DNA from 4 places in the Streptomyces sp. NPDC048196 genome. Region 1 is predicted to be linked to each of the others. Evidence: riboswitches for the same ligand, from Rfam matches in the RefSeq annotation. Region 1 holds a riboswitch; each other region holds the start of a gene.
What was found. Region 1 has a riboswitch for cobalamin ahead of AB0E02_RS25990 (cobalamin biosynthesis protein). Riboswitches for the same ligand answer to the same signal wherever they lie in the genome.
Positions count from the first base shown of each region.

Region 2: another riboswitch for cobalamin. It lies ahead of metE (5-methyltetrahydropteroyltriglutamate--homocysteine S-methyltransferase); the one in region 1 lies ahead of AB0E02_RS25990 (cobalamin biosynthesis protein).
Region 3: another riboswitch for cobalamin. It lies ahead of cobN (cobaltochelatase subunit CobN); the one in region 1 lies ahead of AB0E02_RS25990 (cobalamin biosynthesis protein).
Region 4: another riboswitch for cobalamin. It lies ahead of AB0E02_RS04690 (short-chain fatty acyl-CoA regulator family protein); the one in region 1 lies ahead of AB0E02_RS25990 (cobalamin biosynthesis protein).

Region 1 is NZ_JBEZMM010000030.1:72,092-77,967, reverse strand. It holds gene AB0E02_RS25995 (cobyric acid synthase) at 1-1,349, opposite strand, end outside; gene AB0E02_RS25990 (cobalamin biosynthesis protein) at 1,346-2,341, opposite strand; cobalamin riboswitch at 2,471-2,606, opposite strand; gene AB0E02_RS25985 (hypothetical protein) at 2,808-3,233, shown strand; gene AB0E02_RS25980 (caspase family protein) at 3,239-5,876, shown strand, end outside.
Region 2 is NZ_JBEZMM010000006.1:116,486-122,361, forward strand. It holds gene metE (5-methyltetrahydropteroyltriglutamate--homocysteine S-methyltransferase) at 1-1,948, opposite strand, end outside; cobalamin riboswitch at 2,124-2,346, opposite strand; gene AB0E02_RS09790 (SpoIIE family protein phosphatase) at 2,361-4,928, opposite strand; gene lspA (signal peptidase II) at 5,044-5,550, opposite strand; gene AB0E02_RS09800 (glyceraldehyde-3-phosphate dehydrogenase) at 5,807-5,876, opposite strand, start outside.
Region 3 is NZ_JBEZMM010000060.1:13,315-19,190, reverse strand. It holds gene AB0E02_RS34350 (precorrin-2 C(20)-methyltransferase) at 1-1,063, opposite strand, end outside; gene AB0E02_RS34345 (precorrin-8X methylmutase) at 1,066-1,698, opposite strand; partial or broken gene cobG (precorrin-3B synthase) at 1,879-3,105, opposite strand; cobalamin riboswitch at 3,321-3,449, shown strand; gene cobN (cobaltochelatase subunit CobN) at 3,486-5,876, shown strand, end outside.
Region 4 is NZ_JBEZMM010000002.1:239,999-245,874, reverse strand. It holds gene AB0E02_RS04705 (helix-turn-helix transcriptional regulator) at 1-480, opposite strand, end outside; gene AB0E02_RS04700 (hypothetical protein) at 614-892, opposite strand; gene tsaD (tRNA (adenosine(37)-N6)-threonylcarbamoyltransferase complex transferase subunit TsaD) at 892-1,962, opposite strand; cobalamin riboswitch at 2,051-2,280, shown strand; partial or broken gene AB0E02_RS04690 (short-chain fatty acyl-CoA regulator family protein) at 2,565-3,020, shown strand; gene AB0E02_RS04685 (response regulator transcription factor) at 3,314-3,976, opposite strand; gene AB0E02_RS04680 (sensor histidine kinase) at 3,973-5,172, opposite strand; gene AB0E02_RS04675 (ATP-binding cassette domain-containing protein) at 5,303-5,876, shown strand, end outside.

The DNA.
Region 1 (5,876 bases):
GAGCCGACCCGGCAGCCGTCGAGAGCGTTCCCCCCGCCATCGGTCATGAACGCCTCGTCCCCGCCCGTCACTTCGGCGACGCCGTGGTGGATCTCGTAGCCCTCCACCGGCTCGCCGAGCGCCTCGCCCACCGGCCGGGCGAGCGTCTTCTCCACCGCGAAGCGGACCCGTACGGGCAGCAGCCCCAGGCCCTCGACGGCGCCCGCCTTCGACTCGACCTCGTCGTCGATGTGCTCGCCGAGCATCTGGTAGCCGCCACAGATGCCCAGCACCGGGCGGCCCTCGGCGGCCCGCCGGGCGACCGCGTCCGCCAGCCCGCGCTCGCGCAGCCAGGCCAGCGCGCGGACCGTGCCGCGGGTACCCGGCAGCACCACCAGGTCCGCGTCGGCCAGTTCCTCCGGCCGGTCCACGAACCGCACCACCACGCCCGGTTCGGCGGCCAGCGCGTCCACGTCGGTGAAGTTCGACATCAGCGGAACGGCGCAGACCGCCACCCGCAGCACGTCCGCGCCGTGCGGCGGGGCCACCACGCTCTCCCGCACCGCGCCGCGCAGCGACACCCGGAGGCCGTCCTCCTCGTCGATGCCGAGCCCGTGCGCGTACGGCAGCACGCCCAGCGTCGGCCGCCCGGTCAGCTGCCGCAACATGTCCAGACCGGGCTCCAGCAGTGTCACATCGCCCCGGAACTTGTTGACCAAATACCCCGCGACCAGCGCCTGGTCCTCCTTCGACAGCAGCGCCGTGGTGCCGAAGAAGGACGCGAAGACGCCGCCGCGGTCGATGTCGCCGACCACCACGACCGGTATCCGGGCGGCCCGGGCGATGCCCATGTTCACGATGTCGGTGCGCCGCAGATTGATCTCGGCGGGGCTGCCCGCGCCCTCGCAGATGACCGCGTCGTGCGTACGGCGCAGTTCGGCGAGGCAGTCGGTGACCGTCCCCAGCAACTGCTCCCGCCCGCCCGCGTACGGCGTCTCCCCGGGGGACGACCCCCCGGGCCCCCCGAAGTACCCGCGCGCGCTCAGCTCACCCACCGGCTTGCCCAGCAGCACCACCTGGCTGCTGCGGTCGCCGCCCGGCTTGAGCAGGACCGGGTTCATCAGCGCGGTCGGTTCGACCCGGGCCGCGGCGGCCTGCATCGCCTGCGCCCGGCCGATCTCCGCGCCCTCCCGGGTGACGAACGAATTGAGCGACATGTTCTGCGCCTTGAAGGGCGCCACCTTCACGCCCTGCCGGACCAGCCAGCGGCAGATCCCCGCCGTCACCACGCTCTTGCCCGCGTCCGAGGTCGTACCGGCCACCAGCAGCCCGCCGCCGAGCCCCCCGGCCGTCCCGCCTTGCCCGTTCACCGGCGCTTCCTCCCGCTCGTGCTGCCCCTGCCCCTGCCGCCTGCGATCCCGTGCCGCACCGCGCCCGCCGTCAGCCGTCCCGCCACCGTCGCCACCAGCGCCAGCGCGCTCACCCGCCGCGACAGCCGCACCGCCCGCTCGATGTCCGCCACCGCGGGCGGCCGCGCCGCGCCGTTGAGCACCGGACGGTGCTCCACCCGTCCGCCGTACGCCAGCGTGCCGCCCAGCCGCACGCCCAGCGCACCCGCGAACGACGCCTCCACCGGGCCCGCGTTGGGGCTCGGGTGCGCCCCGCCGTCCGCCCGCCAGGCCGCGAGCGCACCACGCCGGTCGGGGCCCGCGAGCACGGTCAGCGCGGCGGTCAGCCGGGAGCCGGGCCAGCCGGCGACGTCGTCGAGCCGGGCCGCGGCCCAGCCGAACCGCCGGTAGCGCGCGGACTTGTGACCCACCATCGCGTCCAGGGTGTTCACCGCCCGGAACGCCACCAGACCGGGCACCCCGCCGAACGCGCCCCACACCAGGGCGCCCACCACCGCGTCCGAGGTGTTCTCGGCCACCGACTCCACCACCGCGCGGGCCATCTGCGGCCCGTCCAGCGCCTGGGGATCGCGGCCGCACAGATGCGGCAGCCGCTCCCGCGCCACGTCCAGATCGCCCGCTTCCAGCGCACCGCCGACGGCCCGCGCCTCCCGGCCCAGCGAAGTGCCGCCCAGCACCGCCCAGACGGTGGCCGCGGTCAGCGCCACCCGGGCGCCGCGGCGGTGCCGTACGGCCCGCTCCAGCAGCGCCGCGCCGGCCGCCGCACCGCCCGCGCACAGCACGGCGTGGGCCGCGCCGCGGCCCCGGTGGTCGCGCCACAGCCGGCGCTCGACGGCGGCGGCGGCCCGGCCGAACGCGGCCACCGGATGGCCGCGCCGCGGGTCCGCCGCGATCAGGTCGCCGAGGAAGCCGAGAGCCGCGCCGCACGCATATCCCGCGTGTTCGCCGCGCATCGGATCAGGCCGCCGTCGTTCCTCGAAGGGGCCCTGCGGCAGCGGGCAGTGGGGGGCGGGGCGGGCGGCCGGGCATGGCGGTATGTCCTCACTCAGGGTCCTCGCCCTGGCTCGACGTGACGGCGACCAGAGTCTCCTGGCTCCCGGATCGGCGTGTCCCCCGGCCTTCCCGCCCGTACGTCGGTACGGACCGTGGCCCTCGTCGGAGGAACGCTCCCCGGTGACAGTGGCGGGACCGCGCCGGATTCTCACCGGACTTCCTCATCTGTCGCCGATTGGCCCCGGCAGTCCACCACGGTCCGCGAGGCCCGTCAACTCGCCCTTGACCTGCGACGCTGTCCCGCGGCAGGCCCTGTGGCGCACGCCACAGGGTGGCGGTGGCGTCACGGACGGTTGCCCCCGTCCCTGATTCCACGTCACTATCTGGTGCACGGTGGCGAAGGGGCCGCCGGAAGGGGGCTGGGGGATGCCGGAGCACGTCGACCACCACGAGGACCGTCAGGAGATCCGCCTCAGGGTCACCGGGACGGACAATCCGCAGCAGGACCTCGACGACCTCCGGGCCTGGCTGGAGCGCGAACCCTGGCTGGGCCGGCGGGAGCACACCTGGGAACACCGGCCGCAGCCCCCGCACCTCACGGCCGACGGGGACGAACCGGGCCCCGCCGACATGGCCGTGGGCGTGGACGACCTGATCCTGGTCATCGTCGGCGCGATCGCCACCGAGGTCACCAAGGGAATGAGCATCGCCGTGCGGGAATGGCTGCGGCGCCGCAAGGAGGAGCGGGCCGCCGGCGAGGAACCCGCCGTCGAGGTCGTCGGCGACGGCGGTCCCGCGCGCCCCGATCCCGGCAGCCCGGCACACGAGAGTGGCAGCACCGGCGAGGACTGAGCCGGATGTCCGAATACGACGCGCGGGGAAAGATCAACCGGGCGCTGCTGATCGGTGTCCACGACTACGCGACGCTGACGCGCCTGCCCGCGGTGGCGGACAACATCGGCGAGCTGAGCCGCGCGCTGACCGCCACGGACCTGTTCACCGACGACGAGATCACGCCCTGCCGGCCGACCGCACCCGAGGAGCTGAGCCAGGCGCTCAAGACCGCCGCCGACGAGGCCCGCGGCCTGCTGCTGGTGTATTTCTCCGGCCACGGCTGGGTCGGCAGCGACGGCGGCGACCTGCAGCTGATGGTCGGCGGCTCGGTGCCCCGGCAGAGCCACACCACCGTCTCCTGGCAGGACGCGGTGCTCTCCTGCCTCGACAGCGCCCGCGCCGAACGCATCGTCATCGTCCTGGAGTGCTGCTACGCGGGCAACGCGGGCGGCGCCTTCCACTCCCACCGCAAGCCCATGTCGCTGCTGATGGCCGCCCAGCCCAACCGCCGGATCTTCAGCGGCGAGGAACCGGCCGGCGGCACCGTCTTCACCGGGGCCCTGGTGCAGATCCTCGAAAACGGCATCCCCGGCCGCCGGTTCGTCACCTTCGAGGACCTCGTACGGGAGCTGCGGGTCCGGCTCGCCGGGGAGCGGACGCCGATGGGCGACGTGTGGGAGCCCCGGTCGGCGAAGCAGAACACCGTCGACGACGTCGTGCTGTCCTTCGCCACCCCCGAGGCGCGGGTGCCGACGCCACCGCGGGTCCGCTTACGCCGCCGGTTCAACCAGCACGTCCGGCCCCGCCTGAAGCTGCTGCTCGCGCTCGTCACCGCCCTCGTGCTGATCGCCGCCGGACTCGTCGTACGGCAGCTGCTGCAGCCGCTGCCCGACTGCCCGCCCGCCCTCGAACTGCGGCTGCTGACCGCGCCGGAGGCCGAACCGACCCTGCGCCAGGCCGCGTTCGACTACGAGATGTCCGAGGCCAACACCCGCCCGCTGCAGGGCGAGGGCGACCTCCCGGCGGGGTGCCGGCGCGCTCAGATCACCGTCTACTCCGCCGCCAAGGACCAGATCGACCAGGGCTTCGCCGCCGCCGTCCGCTGGCAGGGCGAGGCCCTGGGCACCGGCCCGGGCGAGCCGGACGACAAGGGCACCGATCCGCTCTACCGGCCCGGCCCGCAACCCGACCTGTGGATCCCCGAATCCACCGCCGACTACGAGGAGGCCCGCCGCGGCATGCCCGCCACCGGCTCCCCGGCGACCCTGCACGACACCGGCCCGGTCGCCTACAGCCCGCTGGTCGTCGGCATCCCCGCCGGCAAGCGGCCGGCCGACGTCAAGCGGGTGGGCGCCTCCTGGCAGGACCTGCTCACCGGCACCGACAGCGGCCACCAGGACCTCAAACTGCTGCGCCCCAGCCCGGTGCTGTCCGGCACCGGCCTGCTGCACACCATCGGCCTCTACCTCGCCAACGACGGCTCGCACATCGGCTCCGCCGGCTCCCCGGACCCGGCCCTCGCCGAGGGCGCCGAGCAGCGGCTCTCCGCCCCGGGCAGCCAGTACGCGGACAGCACCGAGCTGCTGTGCTCACTGCGCCCGGCCACCGGCCCCGACACCGTCGCCACCGCCACCGGCCAGGCCCCCGCCGGCGCCGGCCGCGGCGACCGCTCGGCACCGCTGGTCTCCGAGAAGTCCCTGACCGACTACAACCTCGGCCGGGCGGTCGGCAGTTGCCCCGCCCTGGCCGGCCCGCTCGCCCCGGACGACCGCTACGTCGCGTACTACCCCAAGAACGTCCCGGCGCTCGACCACCCGCTGATCCGCGTCGACTGGCGCGGCACCACGGACGCCACCGCGCGGCAGGCCGCGGTCGACCGCTTCGCCGACTGGCTGCGCGCCCCGGACGGCGGCCGGCCGGTGCTCACCGCGCAGGGCTACCGCCCGGTCCCCGGCAAGGACGGCACGGCGCCCGCGCCGACGCCGGACTCCCCGCTGCGCAGCAGCCGCGCCAACGCCGACCTGGACGCCCCCGTCGTCCCCTTCGCGGCCGGCACCGACCAGGTCGCCCGGGTGCTCGACGGCTACGACAAGGCGCAGCGGCCCAGCCGGCTGCTCCTCCTCATGGACACCTCCACCTCGATGGCCGACGACGGCAAGCTCCCGGTCGCCCTCGGCGCCGCGGGCCGCGCCCTGGAGATGGTCGGCGCCCGTCACACCTACGGCCTGTGGACCTTCCCCGACCGCGCCCACCCCGGCGATCCGGACGCGGTGCGCCGGGTCGTCCGTCTGGGCACGGCCGAAGCGGCGCCCGGCAAGGCCGCCCTGGACAAGATCGCCAAGGGCGACCTCGTCGACCACGGCGCCGCGATGGAGGAGGCGCTGACCGCCGCCGTACGGGAGATGAAGAAGTCGTCCGGCGGCAACCAGGCCATCGTGCTGATCATGGACGAGGACGACGGCAGCCTGCGGCGCGCGGCGGGTGTCGAGCAGCGGCTGACCGCGCTGCTGAAGGAGAAGCCCGCGGTGCCGGTGCTGACGCTGGTGCTGGGCAAGGCCGGCTGCGACACCTTCGTCCTCCAGGGACTGGCCGGTGCTTCCCGGGGACAGTGCGTGCCCGGCGGCCCCCAGGCGCCCGATCTGCTCGCCGGCCTGATCGCGT
Region 2 (5,876 bases), on a different contig from region 1:
CGCCGGTGGTCAGCCGGAACGCCTCGGTGGCCCAGGCCAGGTACGCCGGGCGGGCGTCGGCGCGCAGCGGAAGGGTCTCACGCAGGGCCGGCTCGTCGACCTGGATGACCGAAGTCCCGGCCGCCTCAAGGTCGTTGACCTCGTCGCGCAGGGCGAGGGCGACCTGGCGGGCGGTGTCGGCGAGCGGCTGGTCATCGCGGACGAAGGACCAGGCGAGCATGGTGACCGGGCCGGTGAGCATGCCCTTGACGGGCCGGCCGGTGAGCGACTGGGCGTAGGTCGTCCAGCGCACGGTCATGGGCTCGGGGCGGGCGAGGTCACCGGCGAGGATCGGCGGGCGGACGTAGCGGGTGCCGTAGGACTGGACCCAGCCGTGCCGGGTGGCGAGGTAGCCGGAGAGCTGTTCGGCGAAGTACTGGACCATGTCGTTGCGTTCGGGCTCGCCGTGCACCAGGACGTCGAGCCCGGCCTTCTCCTGGAAGGAGATCACTTCCTGGATCTCGGCCTTGATGCGTTCCTCGTAGGCGACGGCATCGATGCGGCCGGCCCGCAGGTCGGCCCGGGCGGTGCGCAGTTCGCCGGTCTGCGGGAAGGAACCGATGGTGGTCGTCGGGAGCAGCGGCAGCGAGAGCTGGGCGCGCTGCGCGGCGGCCCGCCGGTCGTACGGCTGTGAGCGGCGGGTGTCGCGGTCCGTGACGGCCGCGGCCCGGGCACGTACGGCGGGGACGCGGGTGATCGGCGAAGCGGCACGGGAGGCCAGGTCGGCGCGGTTGGCGGCGAGTTCGGCGGCGATGGTTTCCGTGCCGCGGCCGAGACCACGGGCCAGGGTGACGACCTCGATGGTCTTCTGACGGGCGAAGGCCAGCCAGCGCAGGATCTGCGGGTCGATGTCGTGTTCGGCGGCGGTGTCGAGGGGGATGTGCAGGAGGGAGCAGGACGCGGCGACATCGATATGTCCGGCGAGTCCGAGGAGGGTGCCGAGGGTGGACAGCGACTTCTCGAGGTCGTTGATCCAGATGTTCCGGCCGTTGACCACGCCGGCGACCAGCCGCTTGCCGGGCAGGCCGCCGACGGCGGCGAGGTCGTCGAGTTGGGCGGCCGCGGCCCCGGTGAAGTCCAGCGCGAGCCCGTCCACCGGCGTCCTGGCCAGTACGGGCAGGGCCTCACCCAGGCGGTCGAAGTACGAGGCGACCAGCAGCTTCGGCCGGCCGGTGAGGGCGCCGAGCTCTCGGTAGGCGCGCTCGGCGGCGTTCAGTTCGGCCGGGGTGCGGTCCTGGACGAGGGCCGGCTCGTCGAGCTGCACCCATGCGGCGCCGGCCGCGTGCAGGTCGGCGAGGACCTCGGCGTACACCGGCAGCAGGCGGTCCAGGAGGGTGAGCGGCTCGAAGCCGGCGGCGACACCGGGCGCGGGCTTGGCGAGCAGCAGGTAGGTGACGGGGCCGACGAGGACGGGGCGCGGGGTGTGGCCGAGTGCGAGCGCTTCGCGCAGCTCACCGACCTGCTTGGCCGAGTCGGTGGTGAACACCGTGTCCGGGCCCAACTCCGGCACCAGATAGTGGTAATTGGTGTCGAACCACTTGGTCATCTCCAGTGGCGCGACGTCCTGGGTGCCGCGGGCCATGGCGAAGTAGCCGTCGAGCGGGTCGGCGGCGACGGCGTCCCGGTGGCGTCCGGGGATCGCACCCACCATGACGGTGGTGTCCAGGACATGGTCGTAGTACGAGAAGTCGCCGGTCGGGACCTCGTCGATGCCGGTGTCGGCCAGCTGCCGCCAGTTGGCGCTGCGGAGCTCGGCGGCGGTCCGCCGGAGGGCGTCGGCGGTGACCCGGCCCTTCCAGTATCCCTCTACGGCCTTCTTCAGCTCCCGTCGCGGGCCCTGCCGGGGGTAGCCGTACACGGTGGCCCGTACGGTCGCGGCCGCGGACTTCCCGGCCCCTGTCGCTGTCACGGTCACAAGAAACTCTCCTTCGCGAGCTTGTCTCCTACGGATCCCGGAGACGGAACGGAGGCGCGAAGGACGAACGAACCGGACGGAACGGCCGAAGAGTTCAGCAACGGCAGGCCACTGCCCGGTCTGTACGCCGACCCGCCCTCGAAGGTCACCGGGATGTCCGCACGTGATCCCTCACGCGCGGGCAACGGGCAGGTCTTCGGACTCGCGGGCACATCCACCCGTCGAAGGGCGGACACCTACTGGCCGTCGCTTCCCAGACCCGTCCGGGTCCAGTGCGTATGACGGCGCTCGTTCCCACTCACCGCTGCGGGGCAGTCCCGGAATCCCACCGGGTTCCCTCTTACGACGCACCTGCCTGGCGGACAGGGCGAACCAGCTGCCCGACCAGCCTAACCCCCCTCCGTGGCTATCGGCCCGTCGCGGCCGGCCGGTATTCGGTGAGCAGGAGGGCGATGTCGTCGGCGCGGTAGGAGGAGCGCTGGGCGTGGTGGAGGAGGCGGTCGGCGAGTTCGTCGAGGGAGTCGGCGCGGGCGTGGGCCATCGAGGCGCGGAGGTGGTCGATGCCCACGTCGATGGGGGTACCGCGCTCTTCGACGAGGCCGTCGGTGTAGAGGGCGAGCGCGGAGCCGGGTGGCAGGTCGACGGGGGTTTGCGGATAGTCGCTGGAGTGGTCCACGCCGAGGAGGGGGCCGGTCTCCAGGTCCAGTACGTCGGTGTGTCCATCAGGGTGGCGGAGCAGGGGCGGCGGGTGACCCGCGCGAACGGCCCGGACGCGGTGGCCGGCGGGGTCGAGGTGGAGGTAGCAGCAGCTGGCGAGGAGGCCGGTGCCGAGGTCGATGAGGGTGCGGTTGGCGCCCGCCAGGACGTCGCCGGGGGCGTGCCCCACCGCGACGAACGCCCGTACCGCGCTGCGGAGTTGGGCCATGGTGGCGGCCGCCGCGATGCTGTGTCCCTCGACGTCCCCGATGACCAGGGACACGCCGTCGGTGGCCGGGATGACGTCGTACCAGTCACCGCCGATGTCCATGCCGCTGGTGCAGGGGAGGTAGCGGGCCGTGGTCCGCAGGTCGGGGAGGGCCGGGAGCCGGTGCGGCAGCAGGGCCTGTTGGAGGCCGCGGGCGAGGGCGAATTCGGAGTCGTAGAGCCGTGCGCGTTCCAGGGCCTGGGCGATCAGGCCGGCGAGCGCGGTGAGCACGCTGCGGTCCTTGGCCGTGAAGTGATGGATCTCGTCGAAGCCGAGGACACAGGTGCCGGCGGGGCGGCCGGAGGCGATCAGCGGGAGGTACGCCCAGGAGTTCACGCCGCCGACCGGGATACCGGGGTACCCCTGGGAGAGGCTCTGCTGTGACTCGATGAAGAGCGGGACGCCGGAGGTCAGGGTTTCGGTGCCGGGCAGCGGCGCGTGCAGCGGCATGCCGTCCAGCCAGTCGAGGAAGCCCTCGTGGTGGCCGGTGTGGAAGATCAGCTGCATCGTGCCGTCACGGACCGCGTAGAGGGCGAGTTGCTGGCCGCCGAACGCCGGAAGGAGCTGCTCGGCGACGACTTCGCAGACCTGGTGGGTGGTGACCGCCTCGGTCAGCGCACTGCCCAGTTGCAGGACGTGGTACATGACGCCCAGCCGGGCCGGTGCGGCGGCCACGGTGGTGGAGGGGGCCGGGGCGGTCGGCGATGCGGCCGGCTGTGGCGGTGCGGTCACGGTGGGCGGCCCGGCGGGTTCCGGGGCGGCGTCCGGGCGGCCGGTGGGGACCACCCGGCCGGTGACGCCGCTCGGGTCGGGGTGGAGGGAGAAGGCGAGCCACTGGTCGGGCGGGCGGCAGACGAGGAAGGACGTCGGCGTCTGCGAGACCATCGCGGACCGGTGCTGGTACTCGATCGCGGGGTCGGACAGCCACGGCAGGGCGTCCCACAGGCAGTGCCCGACCACCTCCTCGTCGCTGACGTCCAGCAACTGCTCCAGACTGCGGTTGGCGTAGCTGACCCGGCCGTCGGGGGTGAGGGAGAACAGTCCGTCCCGCAGGCGCTCGACCGCCGCGGCCGCCGCGCGGCCGGCCCGTGCGTCGACGACCACTCCGACGAGATGGGTGCGCGCCCGGTCGTCCGGCAGATCGGGGACCCGGCCCCAGAGCACCACGGTGCGGTACCCCTCGCTGCTGCCGTGCCCCTCACCGCCGCCTTCCGCGCCACCGCCCGGCCCGGCGCCCGCGCCCTCACGTACCCGCAGGGTCCGGGACACGACCCTCCCCTCGGCAGCCGCCGTACGGGCCGCGGCACGGAACGCGGCACGGTCACCGGGATGGAGACGGGAGGCCAGGGTGTCCGCCCGCGCGTCGAAGGCTTCGGGGTCGAGGCCGAAGATCGCGCAGAAATCGCCGTCCGCGGTGAGGGTGCCCGCGGCCAGGTCCCAGTCGAACAGGCCGGCCCGGACGGCCGGGGCGGAGGGGGCCGGGGTCTCGACCGGGGCCGTGCCCGCATCGCCCTCCAGGGAGTCGCCGGTGCGGTCACGCAAGGCCGCCAGGGACGCGCCGAGGCGGTTGGCGACGGCCCGCAGATGGCGCCGCTGGGTCCTGGTCAGCCCGTCGCTGCCGGGCGGCGCGGCCCATACGACCGCGAGCGCGCCGAAGGCCTCCCCGCCCGCGCCCACCGGTACGGAGCAGGAGCCGAAGGCGTACGGCAGGGCCACCGCGAGCTGGGGGAAGCGGCGCATGGTCTCGTCGGCGTCGGCCAGATGGATGGTGCGCCCGGTGCCGTACGCGACCGCGACCGGTATCGGGCTGCTCACCGGAACGAGGCCCCAACCGCCCAGCAGGGACGGCGGCACGCCGCAGGTCGCGGCGAGCACCAGGGAGCGGCGGTCGCGGGAGCGCAGGAAGACGCTTCCGGCGTAGGCGCCCGCCCCCTGAACGGCCTTGACGACGGCTGCCGCCAGCAGGTCGTCGCGCTCCGCCGTCTCCTCGCGCACGGTCGACCGGCCCATGCCTCCAGTGTGCGCAGAGGCGGGCCCGGCGGCCCAGACGGTGACCCGACGCAAGGGGTCCACTACCAAGGGTGCGCGAGGGCCTCGTGAAGCCGAACGGCGCCGGGCGGCCGGATCAGGCCTGGGCGGGGGCGGAGGGGCCCGTGTCGGTCGCCTCTTCGCGGGGTTCGCCCAGCTCCCACCCCCGGAAGGCGAAGAACACGATCAGGACGCCCCCGCAGACGATCGCCCAGTCGGCGAGGTTCATCACACTGAAACCGCGGACGGAGATGAAGTCGACCACCGCGCCCTGGAGTTGGCCGGGAGTGCGGAAGAGACGGTCCGTCAGATTTCCCAGTGCACCGCCCAGCAGGAGGCCCAGGGCGATCGCCCACGGGACGCTGTAGAGACGGCGCGCCAGACGAACGATCACCAGCGCGACGGCCGCGGCAATCACCGTGAACACGACGGTACTGGCTGCGCCCATGCCGAACGCCGCACCGGAATTGCGTATCACCCGCAGCTGCAGCCAGGTACCCATCACGTTCACCGGGTCGTGGTGTTCCAGCTTCGCCACCACGGCCAGCTTGCTGAACAGGTCTACCGCGTAGGCCAGGCACGCCACCGCCAGGAGGAGCGGGATGCGCCGCCTGCCCTTGGCTTCCGCTCCCCCGTGCTCGCTCCGGCCATCCGCCGCCGCGCCCCGCCCCGGATTCGTCACTGTCGGTCCCCTCGACGTCTGTATGTCCCACCCATGATCGCTCATGCCGCCTGCGGAGCCGGGGCATACTCCGCGACTCACTCGCCCCGCCCGAACACCTCCGGCCTGCCTTCCGGAAGACCGAAAGACAGGCCGGATCAGAGAGATCGGAGAGGTGCGACCGGGCGGTCCGCCGGGATCAGACCGCCGGCGGCGCCGGGTAGGTCGGGTACTCCACCCCGGAGACGTGCTGGACGACGCGGATGACC
Region 3 (5,876 bases), on a different contig from region 1:
CCAGGGCGAGTTCGGCGCGTTCGGACTCGACCTTGTTGTCGGAGGCGTGGCGGCGCTGGCCGGGGCGCACCGGGACGCGGTCCAGGTAGGTGGTGTAGCCGACCAGGTCCTCGGCGGCGGCGAGGGCGCCGCGGGACTCGGGGGTGAGCCAGAGGGGGCCCGCCGGGCCGGTGCCCACGACGACCACTTCGCCCAGCTCGTCCAGCTTGCCCACTTCGCCCAGCTCGCGCGCCTCACCGACCTCGCCCGCTCCCCGTTCGGACGCCGGGGTCTCGGACGGCTGCGGTGCCGACCGGGCCGCGATGCGGCTGGGGACGACCGTGACGGAGAAGTAGGGGACGGTGTCGGAGTCGATCGCGGCGAGGTCGGCGGTGCGCTCGCCGGGCATCGTCGCGCGTTCGACGTAGTGGGCTTCGGGGAGGCGGCCGGCGCGTTCCATGGCGCGGCGGACGGTCGGGAAGGTGCGGCCCAGCTTCATGACCACGGCGGCGTCCGTGGAGGCCAGACGGGCGGTCAGTTCCTCCTCGGGCAGCGTGCCGGGGAGGATCGTCAGGACCTCGTCGGCCTCCGCGAGCGGCTTGCCCAGGCGGGCCGCGGCGGCACTGATCGAGGTGACGCCGGGGATCACCTCGGTCGGGTAGCGGTGCGCGAGCCGCTTGTGCATGTGCTGGTAGGAGCCGTAGAAGAGCGGGTCGCCCTCGGAGATGACCGCCACCGTGCGGCCGGCGTCGAGGTGCGCGGCCAGCCGCTCCGCGGCCTCCTCGTAGAACTCGTCGAGCGCGCCGCGGTAGCCGCCGGGGTGGTCGGTCGACTCGGTGGTGACCGGGTAGACCAGCGCCTCCTCGATGTGGTCGGCGCGCAGGTGCCGGGCCGCTATGGAGCGCGCGATCGAACGGCCGTGGCGGGCGCTGTGGTAGGCGATGACGTCGGCCTCGGCGATGACCTCGACGGCCCGTACGGTCATCAGGGACGGGTCGCCGGGGCCGAGGCCCACGCCGTAGAGACGACCGGTGGTCCCGGTGCGGGCGCCCGTGCCGGTGCCGGTTTCCTGCTGCTCGCTCACGCTCACTCTTCCTCGCTAGCCAGGGCGTTGAGGGCGGCCGCGGCCATGGCGCTGCCGCCGCGCCGTCCGCGCACCACGATGTGGTCCAGCTCCGACGGATGGGCGATGAGGGCGTCCTTGGACTCCGCCGCGCCGATGAAGCCGACGGGTATGCCGATCACGGCGGCCGGGCGGGGAGCGCCCTCCTCGATCATTTCGAGGAACCGGAAGAGGGCGGTCGGGGCGTTGCCGAACGCGACGACGGCGCCCTCCATGCGGTCCCGCCACAGTTCCAGGGCCGCGGCGCTGCGGGTGGTGCCCATCCGGGCGGCCAGGTCCGGCACCGCGGGGTCGGCGAGCGTGCAGAGCACCTCGTTGCCGGCCGGCAGCCGCTTGCGGGTGACGCCGCTGGCGACCATGTTGGCGTCGCAGAGGATCGGCGCGCCGTCGCGCAGCGCCTTGCGGGCGGCGGTCACCACACCGGGGGTGAAGGCCAGATCGCGTACGAGGTCGACCATGCCGCAGGCGTGGATCATCCGGACCGCGACCCGGCTGACGTCGGCGGGCAGGCCGGCGAGGTCCGCCTCGGCGCGGATGGTGGCGAAGGACTGGCGGTAGATCTCCGCACCGTCCTTCTCGTAGTCGAACGCGGTCACTCTGGCCTCGTTTCTGGCGTTCCTGGTGTTGCGGGTGGTGCTGTCGGTTGCGGTTGCGGTTGCGGTTGCTGTCGCCGGCGGCGTCGGCCGCGGTGCGTCCGGGCCGACGACCGCGACCCGGTACCCCGCCTCCGTCGCCAGTACGTCGATCCAGGTGCCGTGCGGATGCCCGCAGCGGCGCTCGCAGCCGGACCAGTAGAGGGGGGCTGCCGCCGGCACGGGGACGGATGCGGGGAGGCCCGGCGGCAGAGGTGTGCCTGCCTCGACCGCGGCCGTCACGTCCGCGCGGACGTCGGTAAGGGACTTGGCGCAGCCCGGTCGGCCGGTGCAGGCGCCGATGCGGTGCCAGGGCGAGGACGGGTCGGTGACCAGGCCGGCGGCGGCCAGTTCGCGGAGGCGGGGCGCGGCCGCGGCGGCCAACAGGCCGGGGACGACGATGCCGCGCCACGGGGTGAGGCGGAGTTCGCCGGATCCGTCGTCGGCCGCGAGGGAGGCGAGCAGCCGCCACTGGGCCACCGACAGCCTGCCGAGCGGCGCGAGTACGGACAGCGCGCGGCGGCCGTCGCGGCCCTCGATGATGCCGGGGGCGGAGGAGTCCGCGTGGTGGACCACCGGCTCGGCCGCACCTACCCCCTCCGCCACGTACGACGTCTCGATGCCCGCCGCGCGCAGCCGCTCCGCCACGTCCCGCGCCGACAGTGCGTGGCCCTCGGGGAGTTCGCGCACCCGCCAGGCGCCGGTGTCGCCGGCCTGCGCGGTGGTCAGGAACGTCTCGGCGGCGGCCAGTGCCGCGCGCGGTGCGTCCGGGCCGGCGATCCGCAGCGTCGCCGGGTCGTCGCCGACCCGCAGCAGCGCCCCGCCGCCGGCCGTCCCGTCACCCGTGATGCCCGATTCTGCGACCAAGGTCACATCGCCGCCGAGCGCCGCCACATCGCCCCGCCCGTCGTCCAGGACGAACAGGAAGCGGCCGGACAGCGCGGTCGCGGAGTCGCTCGCGCACAGCAGCTCGTCCAGCCGGCGGGCCCACCACCGCACGTCAGCAGGGGTGTTCCGGTCCAGTCCGGCCAGCGGGGAGGCGAGGATGTTGCGGATGCGTTCGTGGCGTTCGGACGGCAGCAGGCCGGCGTCGTGCAGCAGCTCGGCGAGGCGGCCGCCGCAGCCGTCCGGCAGGCCGCGCAGCTCGACGTTGCCGCGCGAGGTCAGGGACAGCCGACCGTCACCGAGCAGGTCCGCGGCATCGGCCAGCGCGTGCGCCTGACGGACCGTCAAGTCACCGGCGGGGATGCGTACTCGGGCGAGATGGCCGTCGGCGGCGGGATGCAGCCGCAGTGCTCCCGGGCAGGCGTCACCGCGGGCCCGCACGGGCGGCTCGGCCCGTCGGGGCCGTGGTGAGGGGGAGGGCGGCATGGCGGCGAGCATACCTACGACGGTGCGCGACCGATCCGGGGCGGATCAGGCCATGAAACGGACGAATCCGGCCACCGTGGCCCGGGTCCCGGGGGCCCGCGTCCCGGGCGTGCGGAAGCCGCCACCCGCGGTGGCGCCCCGGCCCCGCCGAGGCCCGCTTACCTCCTCCGCCCGCAGCCCTTACTATGCAGGTCGGCGGGTCGGCTGACCCGTCGGACGCCAGCGACGGCGCCGGGCCCTTGGGCCCGAGGGAGGAAGCCCGGTGAGAATCCGGCGCGGTCCCGCCACTGTGAACCCGGCCGGTGCCGGGTGAGTCAGGAACTCCCGCCGTCCTTACGACCACCCGGGGCGCGGACACCCCGAGGAAGGCCAGCGCTCGCATGCTGCATTCGTCCGGGGACCACCCCGCGGCCCCCCGAATCCTGCTGCTGTCGACCTCCGACACCGACCTGCTCAGTGCCCGCGCGGCCACCGGCCCGGTGGCGTACCGGCTCGCCAACCCCGCCCGCCTCGACGTCACCGGGCTGCCCGACCTGCTCGACGGCACCGACCTCGTCGTCGTACGCCTCCTCGGCGGCATCCGCGCCTGGCAAGAGGGACTCGACCTGCTGCTCGCCGAGGACCAGCACCGGCCGGTGGTCGTCCTCACCGGCGAACAGGCCCCGGACGCCCAGCTCATGGAGCAGTCCACGGTCCCGGTCGGCATCGCGGCCGAGGCGCACGCCTACCTGGCGCACGGCGGCCCGGGCAACCTCGAACAGCTCGCCCGCTTCCTCTCCGACACCGTGCTGCTCACCGGCCACGGCTTCGAACCGCCCGTGCCCGCCCCGACCTGGGGCCGGCTGGAGCGCCCGGCCGCCGACGGCACCGGCCCGGTCGTGGCCGTGCTCTACTACCGCGCCCACCACATGAGCGGCAACACCGGCTTCGTGCACGAACTGTGCGCGCAGATCGAGACGGCCGGCGGCCGCCCGCTCCCCCTCTACGTCGCCTCGCTCCGCGCCCCCGAGCCCGAACTCATCGACGCGCTGCGGACCACCGACGCCATCGTCACCACCGTCCTCGCCGCCGGCGGCACCAGGCCCGCCGAGGCCGGCGCCGGCGGCGACGACGAGTCCTGGGACGCGGGCGCGCTGGCCGCCCTCGACGTCCCGATCCTCCAGGCGCTGTGCCTGACCGGGCCGCGCAGCGCCTGGGAGGAGAACGACGAGGGCCTCTCGCCGCTCGACGCCGCCTCGCAGATCGCCGTGCCCGAGTTCGACGGCCGGCTGATCACCGTTCCGTTCTCCTTCAAGGAGGTCGACGAGGACGGCCTCCCGGTCTACGTCGCCGACCCCGAGCGCGCCGCCCGGGTCGCCGGCATCGCACTGCGCCACGCCCGGCTGCGCCACCTCCCCAATGCCGAGAAGCGCCTCGCGCTGGTCCTCTCCGCCTACCCGACCAAGCACTCCCGCATCGGCAACGCCGTCGGACTGGACACCCCGGCCTCCGCCGTCGAACTGCTGCGGCGGCTGCGCGCGGACGGCTACGACTTCGGCGACGAGAGTGCCGAGCCGGTGCCCGGCCTCGAATCCGGTGACGGCGACGAGCTGATCTACGCCCTCATCGAGGCCGGCGGCCACGACCAGGAGTGGCTCACCGAGGAGCAGCTGGCCCGCAACCCCGTCCGCATCCCGGCCGCCGACTACAGGCGCTGGTACGCCACCCTCCCGGAGGCGCTGCGCACTTCGGTGGAGGAGCACTGGGGGCCGCCGCCGGGCGAGATGTTCGTGGACCGCACCCACAACCCCGACGGCGACATCGTGCTCGCCGCGCTGCGCCGCGGCAATCTGCTGGTCCTCATCCAGCCGCCGCGCGGCTTCGGCGAGAACCCGATCGCGATCTACCACGACCCCGATCTGCCGCCGTCCCACCACTACCTCGCCGCCTACCGCTGGATCGCCGCGTCCCGCGCGGACGGCGGGTTCGGCGCGGACGCCATGGTCCACCTCGGCAAGCACGGCAACCTGGAGTGGCTGCCCGGCAAGAACGCCGGCCTGTCCGCGGCCTGCGGCCCGGACGCCGCCCTCGGCGACCTCCCGCTGGTCTACCCCTTCCTGGTGAACGACCCCGGCGAGGGCACCCAGGCCAAGCGCCGGGTGCACGCCACCCTCGTCGACCACCTCGTCCCGCCGATGGCCCGCGCCGACTCCTACGGCGACATCGCGCGCCTGGAGCAGCTGCTCGACGAGTACGCGCAGATCTCCGCCATGGACCCGGCCAAGCTGCCCGCCATCCGCGCCCAGATCTGGACGCTGATCCAGGCCGCCAAGCTCGACCACGACCTCGGTCTGGAGGAGCGCCCGGACGACGACGGCTTCGACGACTTCCTGCTGCACGTCGACGGCTGGCTGTGCGAGGTCAAGGACGCCCAGATCCGCGACGGTCTGCACGTCCTGGGCGCCGCGCCGTCCGGTGAGGCCCGGGTCAACCTCGTCCTGGCCATCCTCCGCGCCCGGCAGATCTGGGGCGGCACCTCCGCCCTGCCCGGCCTGCGCGAGGCCCTCGGCCTCGACGAGTCCGCCGCGACCCGCACCACCGCCGACGAGGCCGAGGCCCGGGCCCGCGCCCTGGTCCAGGCGATGGAGGACGCCGGCTGGGACCCGGCCGCGGTGCCCGGTGTGGCCGCCGGCCACGGCCCGCAGGTCGCCGACATCCTCGACTTCGCCGCCCGCCAGGTCGTCCCGCGGCTGGCCGCCACCACCGACGAGATCGACCACGCCGTACACGCC
Region 4 (5,876 bases), on a different contig from region 1:
GGGCCATCGGGCGCTCGCCGGGTCGGCGAGGGCTGCCCGGAAGTGCGGTTCGGCGGCGTCGGGATCGCTCAGCAGGGCCGAGGCCCGGTGCATGATCGCGGCGAGGCGTGCGGAACGGGGCGCTGTGCCCAGGGCGTCCTCGGCCGCCCGGAGCACGGCCCGGGCGTCGTCGGTCCGGCCGATGCGCACGGCGGCCGCGGCGACGTCGGCCACGTGGTGGAGCGAGGCGTGGTGGTGCACGGGGGCGGGGTGGGGGTCCTGGGTGAAGACGCGGCGCAGGTGCTCGTATGCCGTCGCGTGGTCCCCCTCCGCGAGTGCGGCGAGGCCCAGCGCGTGGCAGTGGCGGACGTACAGGCTGCGGGAGGCCCGCAGGTCGATGCCGCTGTTCTTGCTGTTCTCGCCGTTCTTGCTGTCGTCGGCGAGCCGTGCGCAGGTACGGAGGCGTTCCGCATTGTTCAGCCCGGCCGTCGCGGGACACACAGCTGCTAGCTGCTCATTGGGGAGCGGCGCGGGCGGGGCCACCGACGGACAGCACCGCCCGCGCCGGGTGACCGGATCCGCTGGCACGGGGGGAACCCTCGAATCCGCGTGTGCCGACGACCAATCGGCTACTTCAGGGCGGCGGCCGCCTGGGGGTAGCAGCGGCCGGCCGGGAACGGCGTGGGGTTGTCCAGCCGGTGGCGAACCCCAGCACGGCGCCTCGGTCGAGGGCGAGTGCGGCCAAGAACCCGGGGCGACGGGCATCTTGGGCCAGCCGTATCAGGCAGGTGTGGGCCAGCGCTGGTTCCTCGTGCCACGGTGGTGCGCCGAAGGCGTCGGCGTACACGGCGCGGATGCCGTCGACATACGGCGAAAGCTGCTCGCCGGAGACGAGGCGGACGCTCCCGCTCATCAGGAGACCGCTGTGGCGAGGGCACGGGCGACCGGGTGCAGCGCGGCGTACTCCAGGGGCGCCGACGGGTCGATCGAGACGTCGAGTGGTGCGGGCTCGGCGCCCGCCCGGACCAGCAGGTCCCCGATGGCGGCGATCATCGCGCCGTTGTCCGTGCACAGCTTCAGCGGCGGGACGCGCAGGGTGAGGCCGGCAGCGGCGCACCGCTCCTCCGCCAGCGCCCGCACCCGGGAGTTGGCAGCGACACCGCCGACCACGACGAGGGTGCCGACGCCATGGGTGGTGCAGGCGGCGACCGCCTTGCGGGTCAGCACGTCGGCGATCGCCTCCTGCAACGAAGCCGCGCCGTCCGCCACCGGCAGGACCTGCCCGCGATGCCGCTCCGCCCACCGTGCGGCCGAGGTCTTGAGGCCGGAGAAGGAGAAGCCGTACGGGGCGTCGCGGGGCCCGGTGAGCGGCCGGGGAAAGGCGACAGCACGGGCGTCTCCCCCACGCGCTGCCCGGTCGATGGCCGGGCCGCCGGGATACGGCAGTCCGAAGACCCGGGCCACCTTGTCGAAGCACTCGCCGGCGGCGTCGTCCAGGGTGTCGCCGAGGTGCACGATCGGGTCGCGTGCCAGGTCGCGGACGAGGAGGAGGGAGGTGTGGCCGCCGGAGACGATCAGTACGACGCAAGGGTCGGGCAGCGGCCCGTGCGCGAGGGCGTCGGCGGCGACATGACCGGCCAGGTGGTGCACGCCGTACAGCGGCACCCCGAGCGCGTACGCCAGTCCCTTCGCGCCGGCGAGTCCGACCTGAAGGGCGCCCGACAGGCCCGGCCCGGTCGTCACGGCGACCGCCCCGATGTCGGACATGCGCAGCCCGGCCTCCCTCAGCGCCTGGTGAACGACCGGGGTGAGCGAGTGGACATGGGCCCGGGCGGCGATCTCGGGCACCACCCCGCCGTACCGCGCGTGCTCGTCCATGCTCGACGCCACCGCATGCCCCAGCAGCCGTCCGCTCTGCACCAGCCCCGCGCCCGTCTCGTCACATGAGGACTCGATGCCCAGCACCACGGGTTCTCCACGCATGCCGTTCCCCTCTCGCACACTGCGGCCAGGCTAATTGCTAGATAGTTGTTATTGCGCAGCATATGCAACAAGTTCTGATCGCTGCCGCCAACCTGGCGCTGCAGCTGGTTCGCCCTGCCGCCAGGCAGGCGCGTCGTAAGAGGGAACCCGGTGAAAATCTGGGACTGCCCCGCAGCGGTGAGCGGGACGACAGCCGTCAGGAAGCACTGGGGTCGCGAAGAGGCCCTGGGAAGCGACGGCCAGTAGATGCCTCGATGCCTCGTACCCAACAAGGCGCGCCCGCGAGTCCGAAGACCTGCCACTGCCCGTACGCCGCCAGGCGTGCGGTGACCTCCGCGGCTCGACGGCGGCCGGCGAATCCGGCGGGCCACCGCTCGCTCCGTCCGTCGTTCCCCTCGCGCCCCGAGCCGTTTCCGCGACTCGCGAAGGAGAGTTGACGTGACCGACCAGCGCACCCTCTTCCTCGACCAGTACTCCGGCAAGGTGCTCGCCTCCTACGGCTGGCCCCAGTACGGCTTGCTGTCCAAGCTGGTCGAGGAGGGCATCGCCCTCCACCAGGGCGAGCGCTTCGGGCTGCCCAACCTCCTGGTCGCCCTCGGCACCGCGTCGACCGCGCCGGCAACATGTCCAAGCGGCAGTCGGCGACCGGTTTCCACTTCTCCCGCGCGGGCGGCACCTGCCCGCTCTGGAACGTCTACGAGGCGTTCGCCGCACCCGGCCGCATCCACGTGCAGATCGCCGCCATGCCCGACGGGCAGCGGTACCTGTGGACCGCCCGCACCGTCACCCGCTCCCGCGGCGGCTGGGGCGAACCCGGCAAGACCTTCGCCATCGGACTGGGCTGCGAGATCCGCCACGCCTCCCGACTCGTCTACTCCGACGGCCTCGACCTGGACAACGCCTCCGCCGCCACGCCCATCGGCATGGGCTGCCGCGTCTGCGAACGCCTCACCTGCCCGCAACGCGCCGTGCCCCCGCTCGGACAGACACTCGCCATCGACGAGAACAGCAGCGCCTACGTGCCGTACCCGGTCGCGGGCCGGAGCGCCGCCTGCTGACCCCTCAGCCGAGTTGACCACGCTCCAGGTCAATACACCTCGGCAGTCGCGGACTGGGCATCGCCCTGGGCTTCAGGCATTCGTGGCCGCGTGACGCGGATGAGTTGCGCAAGGCTCCACGGGTGATCGGCACACTGAACCCGCTTCTGGGCTTGTTGTAGCGGGTTCGTGCGAGCGCCCGAGCGCCGGCACCGAGCAGGCCGCGGCCCTGACCATCGCAGTTGTCGTCCGAGCCACCCGCCCATTCATCTTGAGGTGGAAGCCGATCCGGTGGTCGTTCGGGAATCGGCCGCTCAGTGCGGAAGTTCCACCAGCCCGCTCTCGTAGGCGATGATGACCAGCTGAACCCGGTCGCGGGCGTCGAGCTTCGACAGCAGACGGGTCACGTACGTCTTGGCGGTCGCGATGCTGATGCCCAGGTGGGTGGCGATCTCGCTGTTGGACAGGCCCGTGCCGACGAGGCCCAGTACTTCGCGTTCACGGTCGGTGAGCGAGGCCAGGGTGCGTCCGTTCCTCGTCGCCCGGGCGGGGCGGTGGCCTGCGAAGTCCTTGATCAGGCGGCGGGTCACGCTGGGAGCGATCAGCGCGTCGCCCGCGGCGACCACCCGGATCGCCGCGAGGATGTCGTCCACCGCCATGTCCTTGACGAGGAACCCGGCCGCGCCGGCTCGTAGCGCCCCGTAGACGGATTCGTCGTCGTCGAAGGTGGTCAGCACGAGGACATGCGCGGTGCTCGGGCCCGCGACGATCTGACGGGTCGCCTCGATGCCGTCCATACCAGGCATGCGGAGGTCCATCACGACGACGTCGGGCCGGACGCCCACGGCCAGTTCGACCGCCTCGCTACCGGTCCCGGCCTCCGCGATGACCTCGATGTCCAGGGAGTCGGTGATGACCATCTGGATCGCGGTCCGGATGAGCGGCTGGTCGTCGGCGAGCAGGACGCGGATGGTCATGAGATTCCTGACGGAACGGGGAGGCGGGCGGTGACCCGGAAGCCGCCTTCGGGGCGTGGTTCGGCACGGAAGTCACCGTGCAGCAGGCCGACGCGTTCGCGCATGCCGATGAGTCCGTATCCGGAACCCGAGCTGTTGGCTCGGCCGGGTCCGCTGTCCAGGACCTCGATGGAGAGTTCATCGTCCTGGCAATCGATGAACACCTGGCAGGAGTTGGCCCCGGCATGACGCACCACATTGGTGACCGCCTCCTGAACGATCCGGTAGGCGGACATGTCGATCTCGGGCGGCAGTCGCCGCCGCTCGCTTCGCCAGCGCACGTCGACCCGTACTCCGGCCTCCGTCGTCCGCTCGGCCAGCCGGTCGATGTCCGCGAGGCCGGGTGCCGGGTCGAACGGCGCCGTCTCCGCCTGCTGCCCGGGCTCCGCCTGGCGTAGCGCGCCGAGCATCCGGCGCAGGCCCGAGAGCGTCTCCCGGCCGGCGGACTCGATCGCTCGCAGCGCGCCACGGGCCGCCGCCGGTTGGGTTTCGACGACCCGGCCGGCCGCACCGGCCTGCAGGGCGATGACGCCGATGCTGTGCGCGACCATATCGTGCAGCTCGCGGGCGATGCGCAGCCGTTCGGCGGTGACCGCCTGGGTGGTCAACTGGGTGCGCAGTGCCTGGGCGTGCCGCCGGTCCTCACGTACCGAACGCCCCGTCAGCCAGGCGACAATGGTGACCAGGACCATGACCAGCACAGCGGACGCTCCGGGACTGGTCCCGAGCAGCAGTCGGACGAGCACGTAGCCGGCCAGTACCCCCAGGGACATGCCTGCGGCGGCGCGACCCGTGCGGCGCCGCCGTGTGGCGGTGATGAAGCCGAGCGCAACATCGAAGGCCAGGAACTGCGCCAGTGGGATGTCCGCCACGCTCACCGTGGTCGAGGCGGCGACCGAACCGCCCAGCAGCAGCGCCAGGGCGGGCAGCGGCCGACTGCGCAGCAGCGCGCAGGCGAGCAGCGCCATGGCGCTGGCGGCGGCGTTGATGAGCGCGTACCGCAGCGGGTCGACACCGGAGGCCGGCGGCTCCTGCGGCGCATGGGGCAGCCTGAGGTACAGAAGGGCGGCGTAGGCCGTGGCCGCGGACCAGGTAAGCGCCGTCCAGGCGCCCGGCGTCAGGCGCTTGAGCAGCGGAATGGGTGGCGTGGCGGACATGCAGCGATCGTAACCGTGGGCCTGTGAAGGGGCGTCGGGCCATGGTTGTACAACCGTGGTCGACACCGGCGGGGAGAAAGTCGGCCGCCTGTTTGATGTGCGCGACGGCGAACTGCCGAACCATCGGAATGTGATTGAAGTCAACGAACTAACGAAGCGCTACGGCAGCACGACCGCTGTCAACGGGCTCACCTTCACCGTGCGGCCCGGCCTTGTCACCGGCTTCCTCGGCCCCAACGGCGCGGGCAAAAGCACCACGCTGCGGATGCTCCTGGGCCTGAACGAGCCGACCAGCGGCAGCGTCACCCTCAATGGCCGCTCATTTCGCGACCTGCCGCGCGGGATGCGCCACGTCGGCGCCCTCCTCGACGCGGGCGACGTCCACGGCGGGCGCAGCGCCCGCGCCCATCTGACCGCGCTCGCCGTCAGCAACCGCATCCCGCGCACCCGGGTGGACGAGGTGCTCTGCGAGGTGGGACTGACCGCCGCCGCGGGCCGCCGGATCGGTGGGTACTCGCTCGGCATGCGCCAGCGCCTCGGCATCGCCACTGCCCTGCTCGGCGATCCGCCGGTACTGCTCTTCGACGAGCCGCTCAACGGCCTGGACCCGGAGGGTGTGAGGTGGGTCCGCGGCCTGTTCCGCCGGCTCGCCGCCGACGGCCGCACCGTGTTCGTCTCCAGCCACCTGATGAGCGAGATGGCGG